2 regions of the Peptacetobacter sp. AB845 genome follow, and region 1 is predicted to be linked to the other one. Evidence: riboswitches for the same ligand, from Rfam matches in the RefSeq annotation. Region 1 holds a riboswitch; the other holds the start of a gene.
What was found. Region 1 has a riboswitch for glycine ahead of ACK2WO_RS00835 (alanine/glycine:cation symporter family protein). Riboswitches for the same ligand answer to the same signal wherever they lie in the genome.
Positions count from the first base shown of each region.

Region 2: linked by a shared signal. The riboswitch ahead of ACK2WO_RS10495 (GrdX family protein) and the one ahead of ACK2WO_RS00835 (alanine/glycine:cation symporter family protein) in region 1 are both predicted to bind glycine.

Region 1 is NZ_CP180001.1:189,006-196,951, reverse strand. Features, by position in the region: gene ACK2WO_RS00845 (metalloregulator ArsR/SmtB family transcription factor) at 1-301, shown strand, start outside; gene ACK2WO_RS00840 (heavy metal translocating P-type ATPase) at 390-3,281, shown strand; glycine riboswitch at 3,566-3,660, shown strand; gene ACK2WO_RS00835 (alanine/glycine:cation symporter family protein) at 3,770-5,164, shown strand; gene ACK2WO_RS00830 (DUF1097 family protein) at 5,384-5,851, opposite strand; gene trhA (PAQR family membrane homeostasis protein TrhA) at 5,944-6,594, opposite strand; gene ACK2WO_RS00820 (radical SAM protein) at 6,983-7,946, shown strand, end outside.
Region 2 is NZ_CP180001.1:2,214,304-2,222,249, forward strand. Features, by position in the region: gene grdB (glycine reductase complex selenoprotein B) at 1-324, opposite strand, end outside; gene grdA (glycine/sarcosine/betaine reductase complex selenoprotein A) at 343-819, opposite strand; gene ACK2WO_RS10480 (glycine/sarcosine/betaine reductase component B subunit) at 920-2,206, opposite strand; gene trxA (thioredoxin TrxA) at 2,280-2,597, opposite strand; gene trxB (thioredoxin-disulfide reductase) at 2,703-3,653, opposite strand; gene ACK2WO_RS10495 (GrdX family protein) at 3,825-4,202, opposite strand; glycine riboswitch at 4,298-4,403, opposite strand; gene ACK2WO_RS10500 (M3 family oligoendopeptidase) at 4,741-6,432, opposite strand; gene nadC (carboxylating nicotinate-nucleotide diphosphorylase) at 6,498-7,334, opposite strand; gene ACK2WO_RS10510 (L-aspartate oxidase) at 7,312-7,946, opposite strand, start outside.

The sequences.
Region 1 (7,946 bases):
AGAAATGCCAAATGATGAAGTACTAGCGGACTTATCAGATTTATTCAGAGTATTTGGAGATACAACCAGGGTGAAGATAATATTTGCACTATTCTCTAATGAAATGTGTGTATGCGATATAGCAGAACTTCTTGGAATGACTCAGTCAGCTATATCTCATCAGTTAAGAGTATTAAAAAATGCTAGACTAGTAAAATTTAGAAAAGAAGGAAAAACAGTGTTCTATTCACTAGACGATGAGCATATAAGTGAAATATTAAAATGCGGATTGGAACATGTAAACGAAACTTATAGAAGATAAATGCTAGAAATAATAGATATAATATATCAACAAATAGTTATTAATGTGGATAAAAATAAGCGAATTTTAAAAAAGGAAGTGAATTAAATTGAGTACTAGAGTAGATTTTCTATTAGAAGGTTTGAATTGTGCACACTGTGCGGAAAAAATAAATGACAAAGTCTCAAAATTAGATTATGTAGAAAGCAGCAATATGAATTTTGTAGCTAAAAAATTATCTGTGTTCATGGAAAATGAAAATATAACAGAAGATAATGTGTCTAAAATAGCAAAAATAATTCATGATACAGAAAGTGGCTTAACTGTAAGTCTATTAAAGAATAAAGTGCTTGGAGAAGTAAGTTTTGATAATAAGGGAAATATAATCAAGTCAGCTAAAAAAGAAGAAATAGATAAAAATAAAGTTATAAGAGTTGATTTTCTATTAAATAATTTAAACTGTGCACACTGTGCAGAAAAGATAAATGATAAAGTTGCAAAATTAAGCTATGTAGAAAATAGCAATATGAACTTTGTAGCTAAAAAATTATCTGTATTTGCTAAAGCTGGAGATATTACAAAACAGCATATGTCTGAAATAGCTAAAATAATCCACGAAACAGAAAGTGGCTTAACAGTAAGTTTATTAAAGAATAAAGTTGTAGGAGCTTTAGAATTTGATAATAAAGGAAATATCATAGAATCTGGAACAATAAAAGGAAGTAAAGATTTAAACGTATTATACGCAAATAGAAAAAATAATTCAAAAGAACATCATCACGACCATGGGGAAGATTGTGGCTGTGGAGGCCATCATCATGACCACGAGCACGGAGAAGAGTGTGGCTGCGGAGACCATCATCACGATCACGAGCATGGAGAAGAATGCGGCTGCGGAGACCATCATCACCACGAGCATGGAGAAGAATGTGGATGTGGTGACCATCATCACCACGATCATGACCATGGAGAAGAATGCGGATGTGGAGGTCATCATCACGACCACGAGCACGGAGAAGAATGCGGATGTGGAGGTCATCATCACGACCACGAACACGGAGAAGAATGCGGATGTGGAGACCATCATCACGACCACGAGCATGAAGAAAGTAAGCCTAAAAAGGTGGAAAAAAGAAAAGAAAAGAAAGAAATAAACAAAGACCTAATAAAAATAATAATTGGAGTAATCGTATACGCATTTGGAATATATGAAATGGCAGTTGGTAATACAGGTACATTTGGTGTGGTTGTATTTTTAGCAGCATATATTTTAATAGGTGGAGATGTACTTTTAAAAGCAATAAAGAATTTATTTAGAGGACAGGTATTAGATGAAAACTTCCTAATGTCTATAGCTACAATCGGTGCAGTTGCAATCGGTGAATATTCAGAAGCAGTTGGAGTTATGTTATTCTACAAAATAGGTGAATATTTACAGCAGAAAGCAGTTGGACAGTCTAGAAAATCAATATCTGCACTTATGGAAATAAAAGCAGAATTTGCAAACTTAGTTCAGGGTGGAAAAATGATACAGGTAGACCCTGAAGAAGTTGAAGTAGGCGATGTAATAGTAGTTAAACCTGGAGAAAAAGTACCTCTAGATGGAATTGTAACAGAAGGTGAAGCAATGCTTGATACTTCTGCAATAACTGGTGAATCTGTACTTAGAAGTGTAAAACCAGGAGAAGAAGTTGTATCAGGAACAATAAATACAAACGCATTAATTTATGTAAGAGTAACTAAAGAATACGGAGAATCTACAGTTGCTAAAATACTTGATATGGTTGAAAATGCAGGAAGTAGAAAATCTCAGACAGAAAACTTTATATCAAAATTCTGTAGATATTACACTCCAATAGTTGTTGGATTGGCATTAGCTGTAGCATTTATACCACCACTAGTTATTGAAGGTGCTGTATTTAGAGATTGGTTATACAGAGGATTAATATTCCTAGTAGTTTCATGTCCTTGTGCATTAGTATTATCAATACCTCTAAGTTTCTTTGGTGGAATAGGATCTGCATCTAAAAACGGTATACTTATAAAAGGAAGTAACTATTTAGAAACTTTAAGAAAAGCAAACACAGTAGTTCTTGATAAGACAGGTACTATAACTAAAGGTGTATTCAAGGTTACAGAAATAAATCCTGTTGGAATGTCAGAAGATGAGTTATTAAAATATGCAGCTATTGCAGAAGCAAACTCAAATCATCCAATAGCAAAATCTATAATGGAAAGCTATAATGAAAAATTTGAAGAAGAAGTAAAATTAAGTGAAATAGACAAGTACGAAGAAATAGCAGCACATGGTATAAAAGTTTTATACAATGGTAAAACAATACTTGCAGGAAGCTCTAAACTTTTAGATAGTGAAAATATAGAATACAAAAAAATAGAAGAAAGCGGAACAACTGTATATGTTGCAGTAGATGGAAAATTTGCAGGATGTATAGTAATATCTGATGAAGTTAAAGAAGATAGTAAAAGAGCAATAGAAGAAATGAGAAAAGTTGGAATAACAAATGTAGTTATGCTAACTGGTGATAATGAAGCTGCTGCAGCTAAAATAGCTAAAGAAGTTGGAGTAAACAAACATTATTCAGGACTTCTACCTAATCAGAAGGTTGAAATACTTGAAGAAATCGCAAATGAAAATAGTACAGGAAATACAATATTCATAGGTGATGGTATAAATGATGCCCCAGTTTTAGCTAGAGCAGATGTAGGTATAGCAATGGGTGGTGTTGGATCTGATGCTGCTATAGAAGCAAGTGATATAGTATTTATGACAGATGAATTATCAAAACTACCTATAGCTAAGAGAATATCTGAAAAAACAAATAAAATTGTTTGGCAGAATATAGTATTTGCAATGGGTGTAAAAGTAATAGTAATGCTTATGAGTACTGGTGGAGTTGCAAATATGTGGGAAGCAATATTTGCAGATGTAGGAGTTGCTCTTATAGCAGTATTAAATGCAATGAGAACACTTAAAGAATAGTTTTAAGCTAATATAATTTAGTAGCTTAATAAACAAAAGTATAGAAAAATAGAAACTCTTTATATAGATACAATTATTTTTTAGTACTGTAAAAAAAATAATTGTATACATCTAAAAATAAATAAATTAACAATAAAACACACATATTTTATAAAAATAAAAATAAAATATGTGTGTTTTTTGAAAATTATAATTAATTTAAAAAATATATTGTAATTGAATAAAATAGATGATATTATAAAAAGCAGATGGATAAGTTGTATTTATAAATATTAATAAAATCTATTAGGAACTCTGGAGAGTCTCCAAAAAAGGGGCGCCGAAGGTGTACGCAAACTTGGTTTGCAAATCTCTCAGGCAAAAGGACAGAGCAGTAAGGCAGATTAAATTTTAAAAGTCTGTTTGCAAATGTTCTACTCTTATTTTTTGGAGCTGATATATCAGCTCTATTTTTATTTCCAAAAATAAAAGAAAAGGAGAGTAAACGCATGGAATTATTTTTAGACAATCTATTAGACATAGTAGTAGCCGTAAATGGATTTTTATGGAATTTCTTACTACTATTCATCTTATGTGGAGTTGGAATATACTACACATTCAAATTAAAATTTATACAGGTTAGAAAATTTGGAGAGGGCTTCAGATTAGTGTTCGGAAACCTAAAGTTAAATGGTGAAAAGAAAGAACACGGTGAAATGACACCTTTCCAGTCATTAGCAACAGCTATAGCAGCTCAGGTTGGTACAGGCAACTTAACTGGTGCAGCTACAGCACTTCTTTCTGGTGGACCAGGGGCTATATTCTGGATGTGGCTTAGTGCATTCTTTGGAATGGCTACAATTTATTCAGAAGCAACTCTTGCTCAGAAATATAAAACAGTTGTAGATGGCGAGGTAACAGGAGGACCTGTATACTACATCAGAGCTGCATTTAAAGGGAAATTTGGTAAAGTCTTAGCAGCGACATTCTCAGTATTAATAATATTTGCACTTGGATTTATGGGTAATATGGTTCAGTCAAACTCAATTGGTGCAGCATTCTCAGAAGTTTTTGCAAGTAGAAATATAAACATACCTCCAATAACAGTTGGTTTATTAATAGCTGTAGTAGCGGGATTTGTGTTTATAGGTGGAACACAGAGATTGGCATCAGTTGTTGAAAAAATAGTACCTATAATGGCATTCGTATATATAATAGGAAGTTTAGCTTTAATAGGAATGAATATATCAGAAGTTCCTGAAGCTTTTAAAATGATAATAGTTGGAGCATTTAATCCAAAAGCAGTACTTGGTGGTGCAGTTGGTATATCTATAAAAGAAGCTATACGTTACGGTGTAGCAAGAGGATTATTCTCTAATGAAGCTGGTATGGGTTCTACACCTCATGCACACGCAAGAGCAGCAGCTAAAAACCCTCATGAACAGGGATTAACAGCTATGGTCAGTGTATTTATAGATACTTTCATAATATTAAACTTAACAGCATTCTCTATATTAACTAGTGGTGTTTTAGATTCAGGAAAAGAAGGTATAGCACTTACTCAGACAGCTTTCGTAAATACTTTTGGTAGTGGAGGAGATTTATTTATAGCAATATGCTTATTATTCTTCGCATTCTCTACTATACTTGGATGGCATTTCTTTGGACGGATAAACGTAAAATATTTATTCGGACAGAAGGCAGTAAAAATATATTCACTAATAGTTATACTATTTATAATAGTTGGATCTACATTAAAAGTTGAATTAGTTTGGCAGTTAGCTGACTGTTTCAATGGTTTAATGGTTATACCAAATGCTATAGCACTATTTGCACTTAGTGGAGTAGTAATGGGGATATACAAGAAATATGTAAATGGAGATTCAGATAAGGATCAAAAATAAACTATAAAATTTCATATTAAAAGTATAAAATTATAAGTATAAGATTAATTGATTTAAATAATAGTAAAATCGGGAGATATTAAGTGAGTTTATAGTATTGATTTTGGTGGTGCGAAATCAATATTAAATATAAAGTTAAGATTTAAGATTCAAAAGACAAAACAATGAAAAAGAGATGTAATAGAAAACTGTTACATCTCTTTTTGTTTTTTAAAGTATTTATTCCTCTGAGCCAAACATAGCACATAATTTTTTGCCTAATGTATCACAGCAAAGTCCTAATATTATACCTGCTGCAATAGAAGGTATTATCATAAAGTCCCCACCAGCAGCAAATGTAGAGAATGAACCCATGAACGCCCCTGGAACGAATGAGATTATACCTATTTTTCCACCTGCACACATAAGGAATGTAGTTACAAATGTAAATACAAGGCCTATCTGGGCAAAGTCTATCTGATTTCCTAAATGAACTGATATTAATGCATAAGCCACACCACTTCCAACACAAGCAAAAGTAAGTGGAAGAGCAGACACACCTTTTTTAGGTCCAGCAAAATAAGCTGTACATCCTGCAAAACCAGCCCAACCTAAAAGACCTGTCGCATTTGCAATAACCATCCAAACTGTACAAAGAAGAGCTGTTGCAAAAGCTGATAGAGTATTATTAGATAATTTTTTTGACATATATTTCTCCTTATAAAAAAATAGTTGATATATCTATATAGACATATCAACTAATTATATCAATGTATAGAGTAAAATATCAATACAATAATTTATAAAACATAGAAGAATACACAGAAGAAGTGGCATAGACTTCCAAGGATTATAAATATATGGAAAATTTCGTGGAAACCGAAATGTTTAAACTCTAAAAATTTTGGTTTAGTAGCATATATTACAGCGCCTATTGTGTAGAATAATCCTCCTACAACAAGAAGCATAAGTCCACTAAGTGAAAGTGCATGATAAAGTGGAACTATAAGGGCTACAGAAACCCAACCCATTGCGATATATATTATTGTAGAAATCCAACGAGGACAATTAAACCAAATTAGTTTAAAGCAGACACCCGCAATAGCTGCAATGCTGACTATTGCAAATAAAGCATATCCGCCTTTGCCATTTAGTGAAATCATACAAAATGGTGCATATGAACCAGCTATCAACACAAATATCATAGAGTGATCTATTTTTCTCAGCCAAGCGATAACTTTATCTGAAGAAATAACCAAATGATATACAGTAGAAGCTGTATATAAAAGAATCATACTTATTCCAAAAATTATCACAGAAGTTATAGCTAATGGAGTAGGCATTACTATAGAAGTTTTAATAACTAGTGCTAAAAGTCCAACAAAAGATAAAATAGCACCAAATAAATGAGTAAATCCATTGCCAGGTTCTCTTACATAATTGAAACTCAAAACAATTCCTCCTTTTCAAACGGTTAAATTTAGTCCGTTAATTTAAAAATATATTACTTACATTTGTTAATATCTTTAAATATATTTTAATGATATTATCCCAAAATAATCAAACGTATAGATATTATTATACTACATATTATATACTTAATGCTTTAAATTTACATTTAATTATTCTAAAAACAACTTTAGTTATATTTTGGAATAATACTCATATTTAAAGAATAAATGTTCATAAGTAAAATTTATAATAGTTATAATAAATAATATCATAGAAAATTTGAATATAAATTTAAAAAGTATAGTAAAATTATATAAGTATGGAAATTATTATCATTTAGATGATAATATGAAAATAAGTTAAGAGATATAAATTTGGAAGTGGTAGGTGAAAGTTTTGAATGAAAATATTATTTTAAGTAAAGAATTTAATTTAAATACAGAAATAGAAAAGTCTTTAGAAAAGATAAAAAATAAACTTGATATAGATAAAAATGATGTAATAAATTTATTGAGCATACCTCGGGAATCTCCAATAGTTGAAGATATTTTAAATAGGGCAGATGAGGTTTGTAGAGAAGTAACAGGAAATAGAGGAAAGGTTTGGGCTGCTATAGGAATAGATTATTCAAGTTGTAAGATGAATTGTAAGTTTTGTTCATTAGGAGATAAATGGAATAATAATAAAAAATCTTATGAGCTAAGCGAAGAACAGATTTTAAGTCTTGCTGATAAATTTGTAAAACAGGGAATAGATTGGTTAGTTTTAAGAACTACTGAATTTTTTGATATAGAAAAACTTGTTAAATATGGAAAGATTTTAAATAATAGGTATGGAAAAGATAAGGATTTTATATTAACTGCAAATACAGGAACAGATGCTACAATTGAAGCAGAAAAACTAAAGGATGCTGGATTTGAAATGGTGTATGAAGCTATGAGATTTAGAGAAGGCGATGATACTAACTTTGATGTGGCTGAAAGAGAAAAGGCTATGAAAAATGTAATATCTTCAGGAATGATTTTATCTCAGTATTTAGAGCCTATTGGTCCAGAACATACAAATGAAGAAATTGCTGATAGAATGGAAGAAATTTTGGGTATAGGAACAAAGGTATCAGGAATTATGCCGAGAGTTGCAGTTGAGGGTACGCCTAAATATAAACTTGGAGAAATTGACAAGAATAGAATAGCTCAGATTACAGCTATTTTTAGAATTTTTTCAAAGGATAAGATAGAGGATATGATTATACACCCTCTTACAGAAAAATCTCTTAGATGTGGAGCAAATTCTTTAGTTGTCGACATTGGAGCAATTCCTAGAGATAATACTATGTATTTGGATGCTTGGA
Region 2 (7,946 bases), 520 kb from region 1:
AGCTTCTTTAACAACTTTAGTTATTGTACCTGCTGCAACACCGTATCTACCAGCATTGAATGCAGGACCAGCTATGAATAATTCTGGTTCGAAACTTTTTATTAATTCAAGTACTTCTGCACTTGCTTCATCCATATTTTCACCGAAGTAACTGTCACCACAAACAACTGTAGCAACTACTTCTATATCTTCACCTAATTTACTATTAAGCTGTACGCTTATAGGAGGTAAAGTTTCTGCCACATGTGGCTTAGTATCAGCTTTTTCTTCTCCACCTATTCCAGCGAAGAACTGGTTTACATAATGAACTGCTTTTATTGCCATTTCATTGTCCTCCTAGAATTAATTGTATTTACAATATTCGTCTCTTATTTCTTTCATTTCGTCAGCTATTTCGTCTACTTCAAGAACCATTTCCATCATTCCAACCTGTTCTTCGTAAACTTCTTCGTCGAATAATTCTTTAACTTCTTCTTCAACAACATGGTATACTGCTAATCCTAATTCAACACCTGCTAAAGGTCCAGCAAAAGTAGGGTCTCCTGCTGTAACTGTTTCTGCTGCAAGACCTGCAGCTTCGGCTTCAGCGGCACCTAGTAATATCACAAGATTTTCAGCTCCGAATTTATCGGCAGCATCTTTAACTCTCTTCTGATTTTCTAAGTCCATAGCCCCAGCAGCTGTTCAGACGAAACATTCTGTTGCTGAGAATATAACTTCTGCGCTGTCAACTGTTTTAACACATTCTTCTATTGCAGGTCCTGGCACACCATCACGGTCGCCTATTATCATGACCTTTTTATTTTCAAGTACGCTCATAATAGTCCTCCTAAATTAAATTTTTCTTTATTATTTTTTATATTTTTATTATTTATTTACAGTCTATTGCTGTAAAGTTGATTTTAATTTTAGATATTGATTAATATCCTTTTGCAGTTAAGTATCCGAAACCAGTTTCGTTAGTAGCACCAGTTATTGCCTGTATTTCTACTTCTATAGTTCCGTCTGGTCTTAATGCTCCAGCAGCTCCACCTGCTATTACATCAACATATTCTATATGTCCTATAACTTTGTCAAGTTTAGGTAAGTTTATAACCTGGTTAGCATTTCCTCCAGTTACAACAGCATTTGCTCTAACGTCTGCATCTGCTAATGACTGAGAAGCACCATCTCTACCAGCATATTCATCTGTTACTATAACAGTTTTAACACCCTGCATTTCTATTTTTTTACAGTTCATTATTAAGTCTGTATCAGGGTTACCGAAACCTTCCTGAGATACTATAACAGCATCTAATCCAAGGTATTTACATAATTTTGAAGACCAGTTTGAAGATCTTTCTTTGTCAGCTAAGTAAACATTTTCATTAGTTATTATAACACCCATGAAGTTTATTTCTTTTCCGTGCTGAGCATATAATTCTTCTATTACACCATTGTTCATGTGTACATAACTTGGGTTTTTGTCACATGCAGAAACACAGTTACCACTTACTATAGCAGTATCTAGTACTTCTGTTGGGTAAAGTATTGTTGGAACTATCTGTTTAGCATCTACACCGTATACGTATGTATCGTGTAATAGTCCCTGAGTCTGAAGCATGTAAACATATCCAACTTTTGGAAGTTCTGGATATTCTGCAGCCTGTTCGAATAATGGTTTAGTTTCATATACAGATACTTCATCAGGAGTAAGTTCTTTAGCAACTTTTCCTAAGTAAGCAGCAGCTTTGAATCCTATCATTCTAACAGCTTTTTCATGATCATGCTGTCTTAAACCATCTACTGGTTCAGCTATAACAACTACGTTGTTTAATTTTGAGAATGGAGTATATTTAGCTCCTTCTCCTGTCATGTCTACTATACCTTCCTGGAAACCAACTATTTTACCAGTTGTAACTACAGCAACACCTTTTAATGCGTGAGTTCTACCTTCACCAACTGTATCAACTTTAGATATGATACCTGGGAATACTCCTCCGTTACCTTCTACCTTAACTCTTGGTTCGATAACATCTTTAACTGGTGTTATTCTTATGCTTTCACCTGGGTGAGCTAATTCTATATCTATTGATTTGATATGTTCATCTCCACCTATTTCCTGTAGCATCTCTTCTTTGTTTACGAATAAAACACCATCTTTAACTTCAGTTTTTTCACCAAACTGAACATCTTTTATAAAGATTTTTCCTAATTCAAGACGCATAACGCACCTCCCATAAAATTTTGTATAAAATTAACCTTTTAAAATAAATTAATTAAAAGCTAATAATAGGCTCTTAAACGTATTTTTTGATCATAGCTTCTATGTTAGCTATTGTAGCATCATCTTTAGTAACTTCGTCTATTTTTTCTCCGTCTTTGTAAACAGCTAATGTTGGAAGTCCTAAAACTTTCTGTTTTATAGCAAGTCTTCTTGCTTTTGTTATATCCATTTCACAGAATTTCATTCCTGCAGCATATTTTTCAGCTAATTCATGTACTTCTGGCATTAAAGCTTTACATGGTTCACATCCCTGACTCCAGTAATCTACGAATACATATCCTTCTGCTTCTAATACTTCTGTTGCAAATGTGTCTTTGTCTAATGCTAACATCATTTTTTGTTCCTCCAATTTTTTATTTATTTTACCTGGAAGCCAAAAGGCTTCCAGAGTATATGCTTTTTTATTATTTTAATTTTTAAATTTAATCTTTACTTATTATTCAGCAAAGTGTTCTTCTATGTATTTTTCAGCCTGAGTTGCTGCTATTGCACCATCAGCTGTTGCAGTTACAACCTGTCTTAAAGGTTTCTGTCTGCAGTCACCAGCTGCGAATACACCTGGTATGTTAGTTCTCATGTGGTCGTCAGTTAATAAGTAGTTCTGTTCGTCCATATCTAATATACCTTTGTATAAATCAGTCTGAGCTATAACACCTATGAATACGAATACACCCATTGTTCCGTCTTCTTCATCAGCGAAATATTCATGAGTTTCTCCAGTAACTGTATTTTTGAATACTACAGATTCTAGTATTCCGTCACCTTTTATTTCTTCAACTACTGTATCTAGTAAGAATTCTATTTTAGGGTTCTTTCTTGCTTTTTCTTCTATACTCTTAGCACATCTGAATCCCTGTCTTCTGTGAACTATTGTAACTTTTCTAGCGAATTTAGTTAAGTACATAGCTTCTTCTAAAGCACTGTCTCCTCCACCAACTACGAATACTTCGAAGTCTTCAAAGAAGTCAGCATCACAAGTTGCACAGTAAGAAACACCTTTACCAGTGAATTCTGCTTCTCCTGGGCATCCTATTTTTCTTGGGCTTGCACCAGCTGCAACTATAACAGCTTTAGTTCTATATTCTGTACCACTTTCACCTTTTAATACTTTTATATCTCCTTCAAGCTGAACTTCAACTATACCATCTCTTTTTATTTCAGCACCGAATTCATCACACTGCTGAACCATTCTAGCTGTTAAAGATGGACCACTTGCATTTTCAACAGATCCAGGATAGTTTGCAACTTCATGAGTTATAACTATCTGTCCACCATTTTTAGTTTTTTCTAATATTAGAGTTTTCATTTTAGCTCTAGCTCCGTATATTCCTGCAGCTAGTCCAGCTGGTCCTCCACCGATTATGACTATGTCATATAAATTTTCCATTTCGTCATCCTCCTGATTGAAATATAAATCTTTTATTAATTTAAAATTCAAAATTTAAAACAATATTATTATTTTGAATAGTAATTACTAGTACAACTTCTTAAAAAATGTTTTCCCGTTATACAGGTATGTCTGTAAATGTTTTCCAATTAACCGTCTAATACTATTCTTTTAATACTCATACTGGATTCTCGAGATTGTGTTAGTCATTATATCTAAGTCTATAACTCTAAAATCATCCATAACACTCTCTATCCAATTTGGAGTTACTTTATCATTTTGGAATTTAGAAGCTGTATTTATAGCATCTTCTATTAGTTCCACTGACTGAAAATCTAATCCAGCTCCATCAGCCATTATAACTGTTCTGTAAGGAGTTTCATTAGGTTTAACACTTCCATAAAGCGGATGTGAAAGTAATCTACATCCTTTGTGAATATGTTTTCTGCATTCTTCAAGAACACCTATGTAAGATGTATCAATAAGTCTTACATCCATTTCAGGAAAACTATCCTTTATTTTAGAATTATTTGTTACTATAAACATCATTACACTCTCTTTCATCCTAGAAACTTTAAACAAAAAAACAGAGAAAACAAATTTCCCAATTTGTCTTCTCTGTCAAAATTCTTTTTCAGAGATCTGTCCGCTATATAGTATATTCACCTGAGAAATTCACATTTACTATTGGGAAATAGTAGATGTTTGTACCTTCGGTCCCCATTTAAGGAAGTCTCCTATACGCTTCATCCAGAAATATTTTTTTGCTTGTTTCTATATTTGTTAAGTTAAGTATATAAATTTTCGATACAAATATCAAGCCTTTTTTTTAATTTTTTTCTATTATTTTTTCAAATATTTTTCACATTATTTTCTAATAACTTATAAAAGTTAGTTATATACTTGATTTTAACCACTTACATCTTTGAATTTTTCTTAAGGTTGTTAGTTATATTTTTTTATTTTTTTGGCTTTTTCATCTGTTTTATTTTATTTTCTATATATATATTAAAATTTATATTATATTTAACATAATATTCTTTAACTATTGTAAATATTTAAACTGCACTATATGAAGTTGCATAAATTACTTTCTGTCTATCTTACCAACACTCCAATTATAGATTTTTCCTATAATGTTATCTAAACACCCTTCTTCAAATGGAGATTTTAAATTTCCTGCATTTACAGTTTCAACAAAAGATCTTTTACCTGCATCCCTACAAATTTCCATATAATTTTCTAAAACTTCATCATAATTTTCTTCCATATTGCTCCAAATCTGTAGAGCACATACCTCCGCAAGTGCATAATCTATATAATAAAATGGATTTTTAAATATATGTCCTTGTTTAAACCACCAACATCCCTTTTCTAAAAACTTATTTCCGTCATAGTTTTTCCACGGTGTATATATTTTTTCTAACCTTCTCCATTCTGAATTTCTCTCTTCTGGAGTAAGCTTTGGATTTTTATAAATAATATGCTGAAATTCATCTACAATCATGCAGTAAGGAATCAATCTAACAATCGTTGCCATATGAGTTCTTTTAAATTTTTCCTCATCATCTTTAAAGAATAACTTCATCCAAGGCCAAGTTAAAAGCTCCATAGTCATAGAGTGTATCTCACAACAATCAAGAGTTGGGAAATTTATTTCAGGCATATCTATATTTCTCGACATATATAACTGGAATGCATGTCCAGCTTCATGAGTCAATGTATCCACATCATCAAAAGTCTTATTAAAATTAGAGAAAATAAACGGTGCTTTTATTTCTGGAATATATGTACAATATCCACCAAATCCCTTAGATTCTTTTGTTTCTAAGTCCATAAACCCATTTTCTATCATGAAGTCAAAAAATTCGCCGGTTTCTTTAGATAATTCATGATACATTTTTGATGCTGCTTCTAGTGTTTCATCGTAATCTGTTACAGGCTCCATATTCCATCCAGGATACTCAACATCATCGTCATAATATTTCAACTCATCAATGTTTAGTCTTTCTTTCTTTTGTTTATTAAACTCATCTACAAGAGGAATCCATTTTTCTCTAACTTCTTTTCTAAACTTATCCACATCTTTTTCAGTGTATTCTGTTCTTTTCATTCTTAAATATCCTAATTCTACAAAATCATCATACCCTAATTTTTTAGCCATTCTATTTCTAACTTTTACTAATTCTTCAAAAACAGAATTAAATTTGTCTTCAATTGATTCAAAATAATTATAGAACCGTTCAGAAGCTTTTTTTCTTTCTTCTCTATTATCCGATAACATATACTTATTCATCTGTGATAAATTATTGTATTTTCCATCATATAATATTTTTGCAGATGCTAGCAATTTTGTATATTCTGAGCAAAGTTTATTTTCTATTTTTAAATCTTCAACTATTTCTTCTGAAAATTCCTTTAAACTAAATTCAACAAGTTTATAAAAATGTCTTCCATATTTATTTTCTATTTCCTCTTTAAAGTCTGAATTTACAATAGCTTCATAGAATATTTTATCTATTTTTTTATACTCTGGACCATATTCATCCCAGTACTTATTTTCTATAGATATGCTTTCATCATGTGTGTTTATACTATAATTTATTGAAGCTAATGTTTTCATACTTTCTACATGATTTCTTATTTTATTTATTTCTACTATATTATTATCGAATGCTTCAAAGCTTTTACATTCTGACATACTGTTTACTAACGATACTATTTTTGTATTAATTTTTTCAAAATCAGGTCTTTCATATTTATACTCTGAAAATTTCATTTTGCCTCCTTCAAAAAAAGCTGTATAAGAATAATCCTATACAGCTATCTTTTTTATATAATTTATTATATATTTCTTAAGTTTTTCATGCTTATATCAAGTGCTTTTACTGAGTGAGTAAGTGCTCCTGATGATACAACATCAACACCTATTTTTCCAATCTCTTCTATATTATCTAGCGTAACATTTCCAGAGAATTCTACTATTGCTTTATGATCTATTATCTCTAAAGCTTTTTTAGCAGTTTCAATGTCCATATTGTCTAGCATTATTATATCTGCTCCAGCTTCTACAGCTTCTTTAACCATGTCTAGAGTTTCTACTTCAACCTCTATTTTAGTAACAAAAGATGCGTAGTTTCTAGCTGCTTCTATAGCTTCTTTAACGCCACCTGCAGCCCCTATATGGTTATCTTTAAGCATTACAGCATCAGATAGATTCATTCTGTGGTTGTTTCCTCCACCCATTTTAACTGAATATTTGTCTAATATTCTAAGGTTAGGAATAGTTTTTCTACTATCTAATAGTTTTGTATTGCTTCCTTCTAATTTTTCTACAAACTTATTAGTCATAGTTGCTATACCACTCATTCTCTGAAGGTAGTTAAGTGCAACTCTTTCTCCCATAAGAAGATTTCTAGTACTTCCTGTAAGTTTAGCTAATAACTGTTTGTTCTGAACCTTTTCTCCATCTTTTACAAAGAATTCTATTTCAACATCTCCAAGTATGTCAAATACTCTTTTGTATACTCCAAGCCCTGCTATTACTCCATCTGCTTTACATATAAGGTCTACTGTAGATTTTGATTCTTCACCAACTACAGAATTAGTACTTATATCTTCATTTGGAATATCTTCTATAAGGGCTTCTCTTATCATCTTATCTACAATCAAATAATTCATAATCGAAATCCTCGCTAATTTTAACTATTTCATCAATAACTTTCATTTTATTTTCTTTCATTAATTCATCTACAGAACACTCAAGATTTGGTAATTCTTTAGTAACAAGTTCTGTATCTTTTATATGTGAATTTATATCATTTGCAGCTCTTTTAGAGAATACTAATCCTTCAAGTAAAGAGTTACTTGCTAATCTATTAGCTCCGTGAACTCCTGTACAGCTTACTTCACCTACAGCATAAAGGTGTTCCATAGTAGTTTTTGAATTAAGATCTACATGGATTCCACCCATAAAGTAGTGCTGTGCTGGAGATACTTTTATTAAGTCCTTACCTATATTAGTACCTCTTTCTAAGCATCCATTATATATAAATGTAAATCTATTTTTTAAATATTCTTCTCCAAGATGTCTAGCATCTAGATATACATAATCTGTACCATCTTTTTTCATCTGTTCGAATATTGCATGAGATACAACATCTCTTGGAAGTAATTCTTCTACGAATCTTTCTCCATCTTTATTTTTTAGAAGTGCACCTTCTCCCCTTAAAGATTCAGATATAAGCATTCTTCTTCCATTTGAATTTTCTTCATAGAATGCTGTTGGATGTA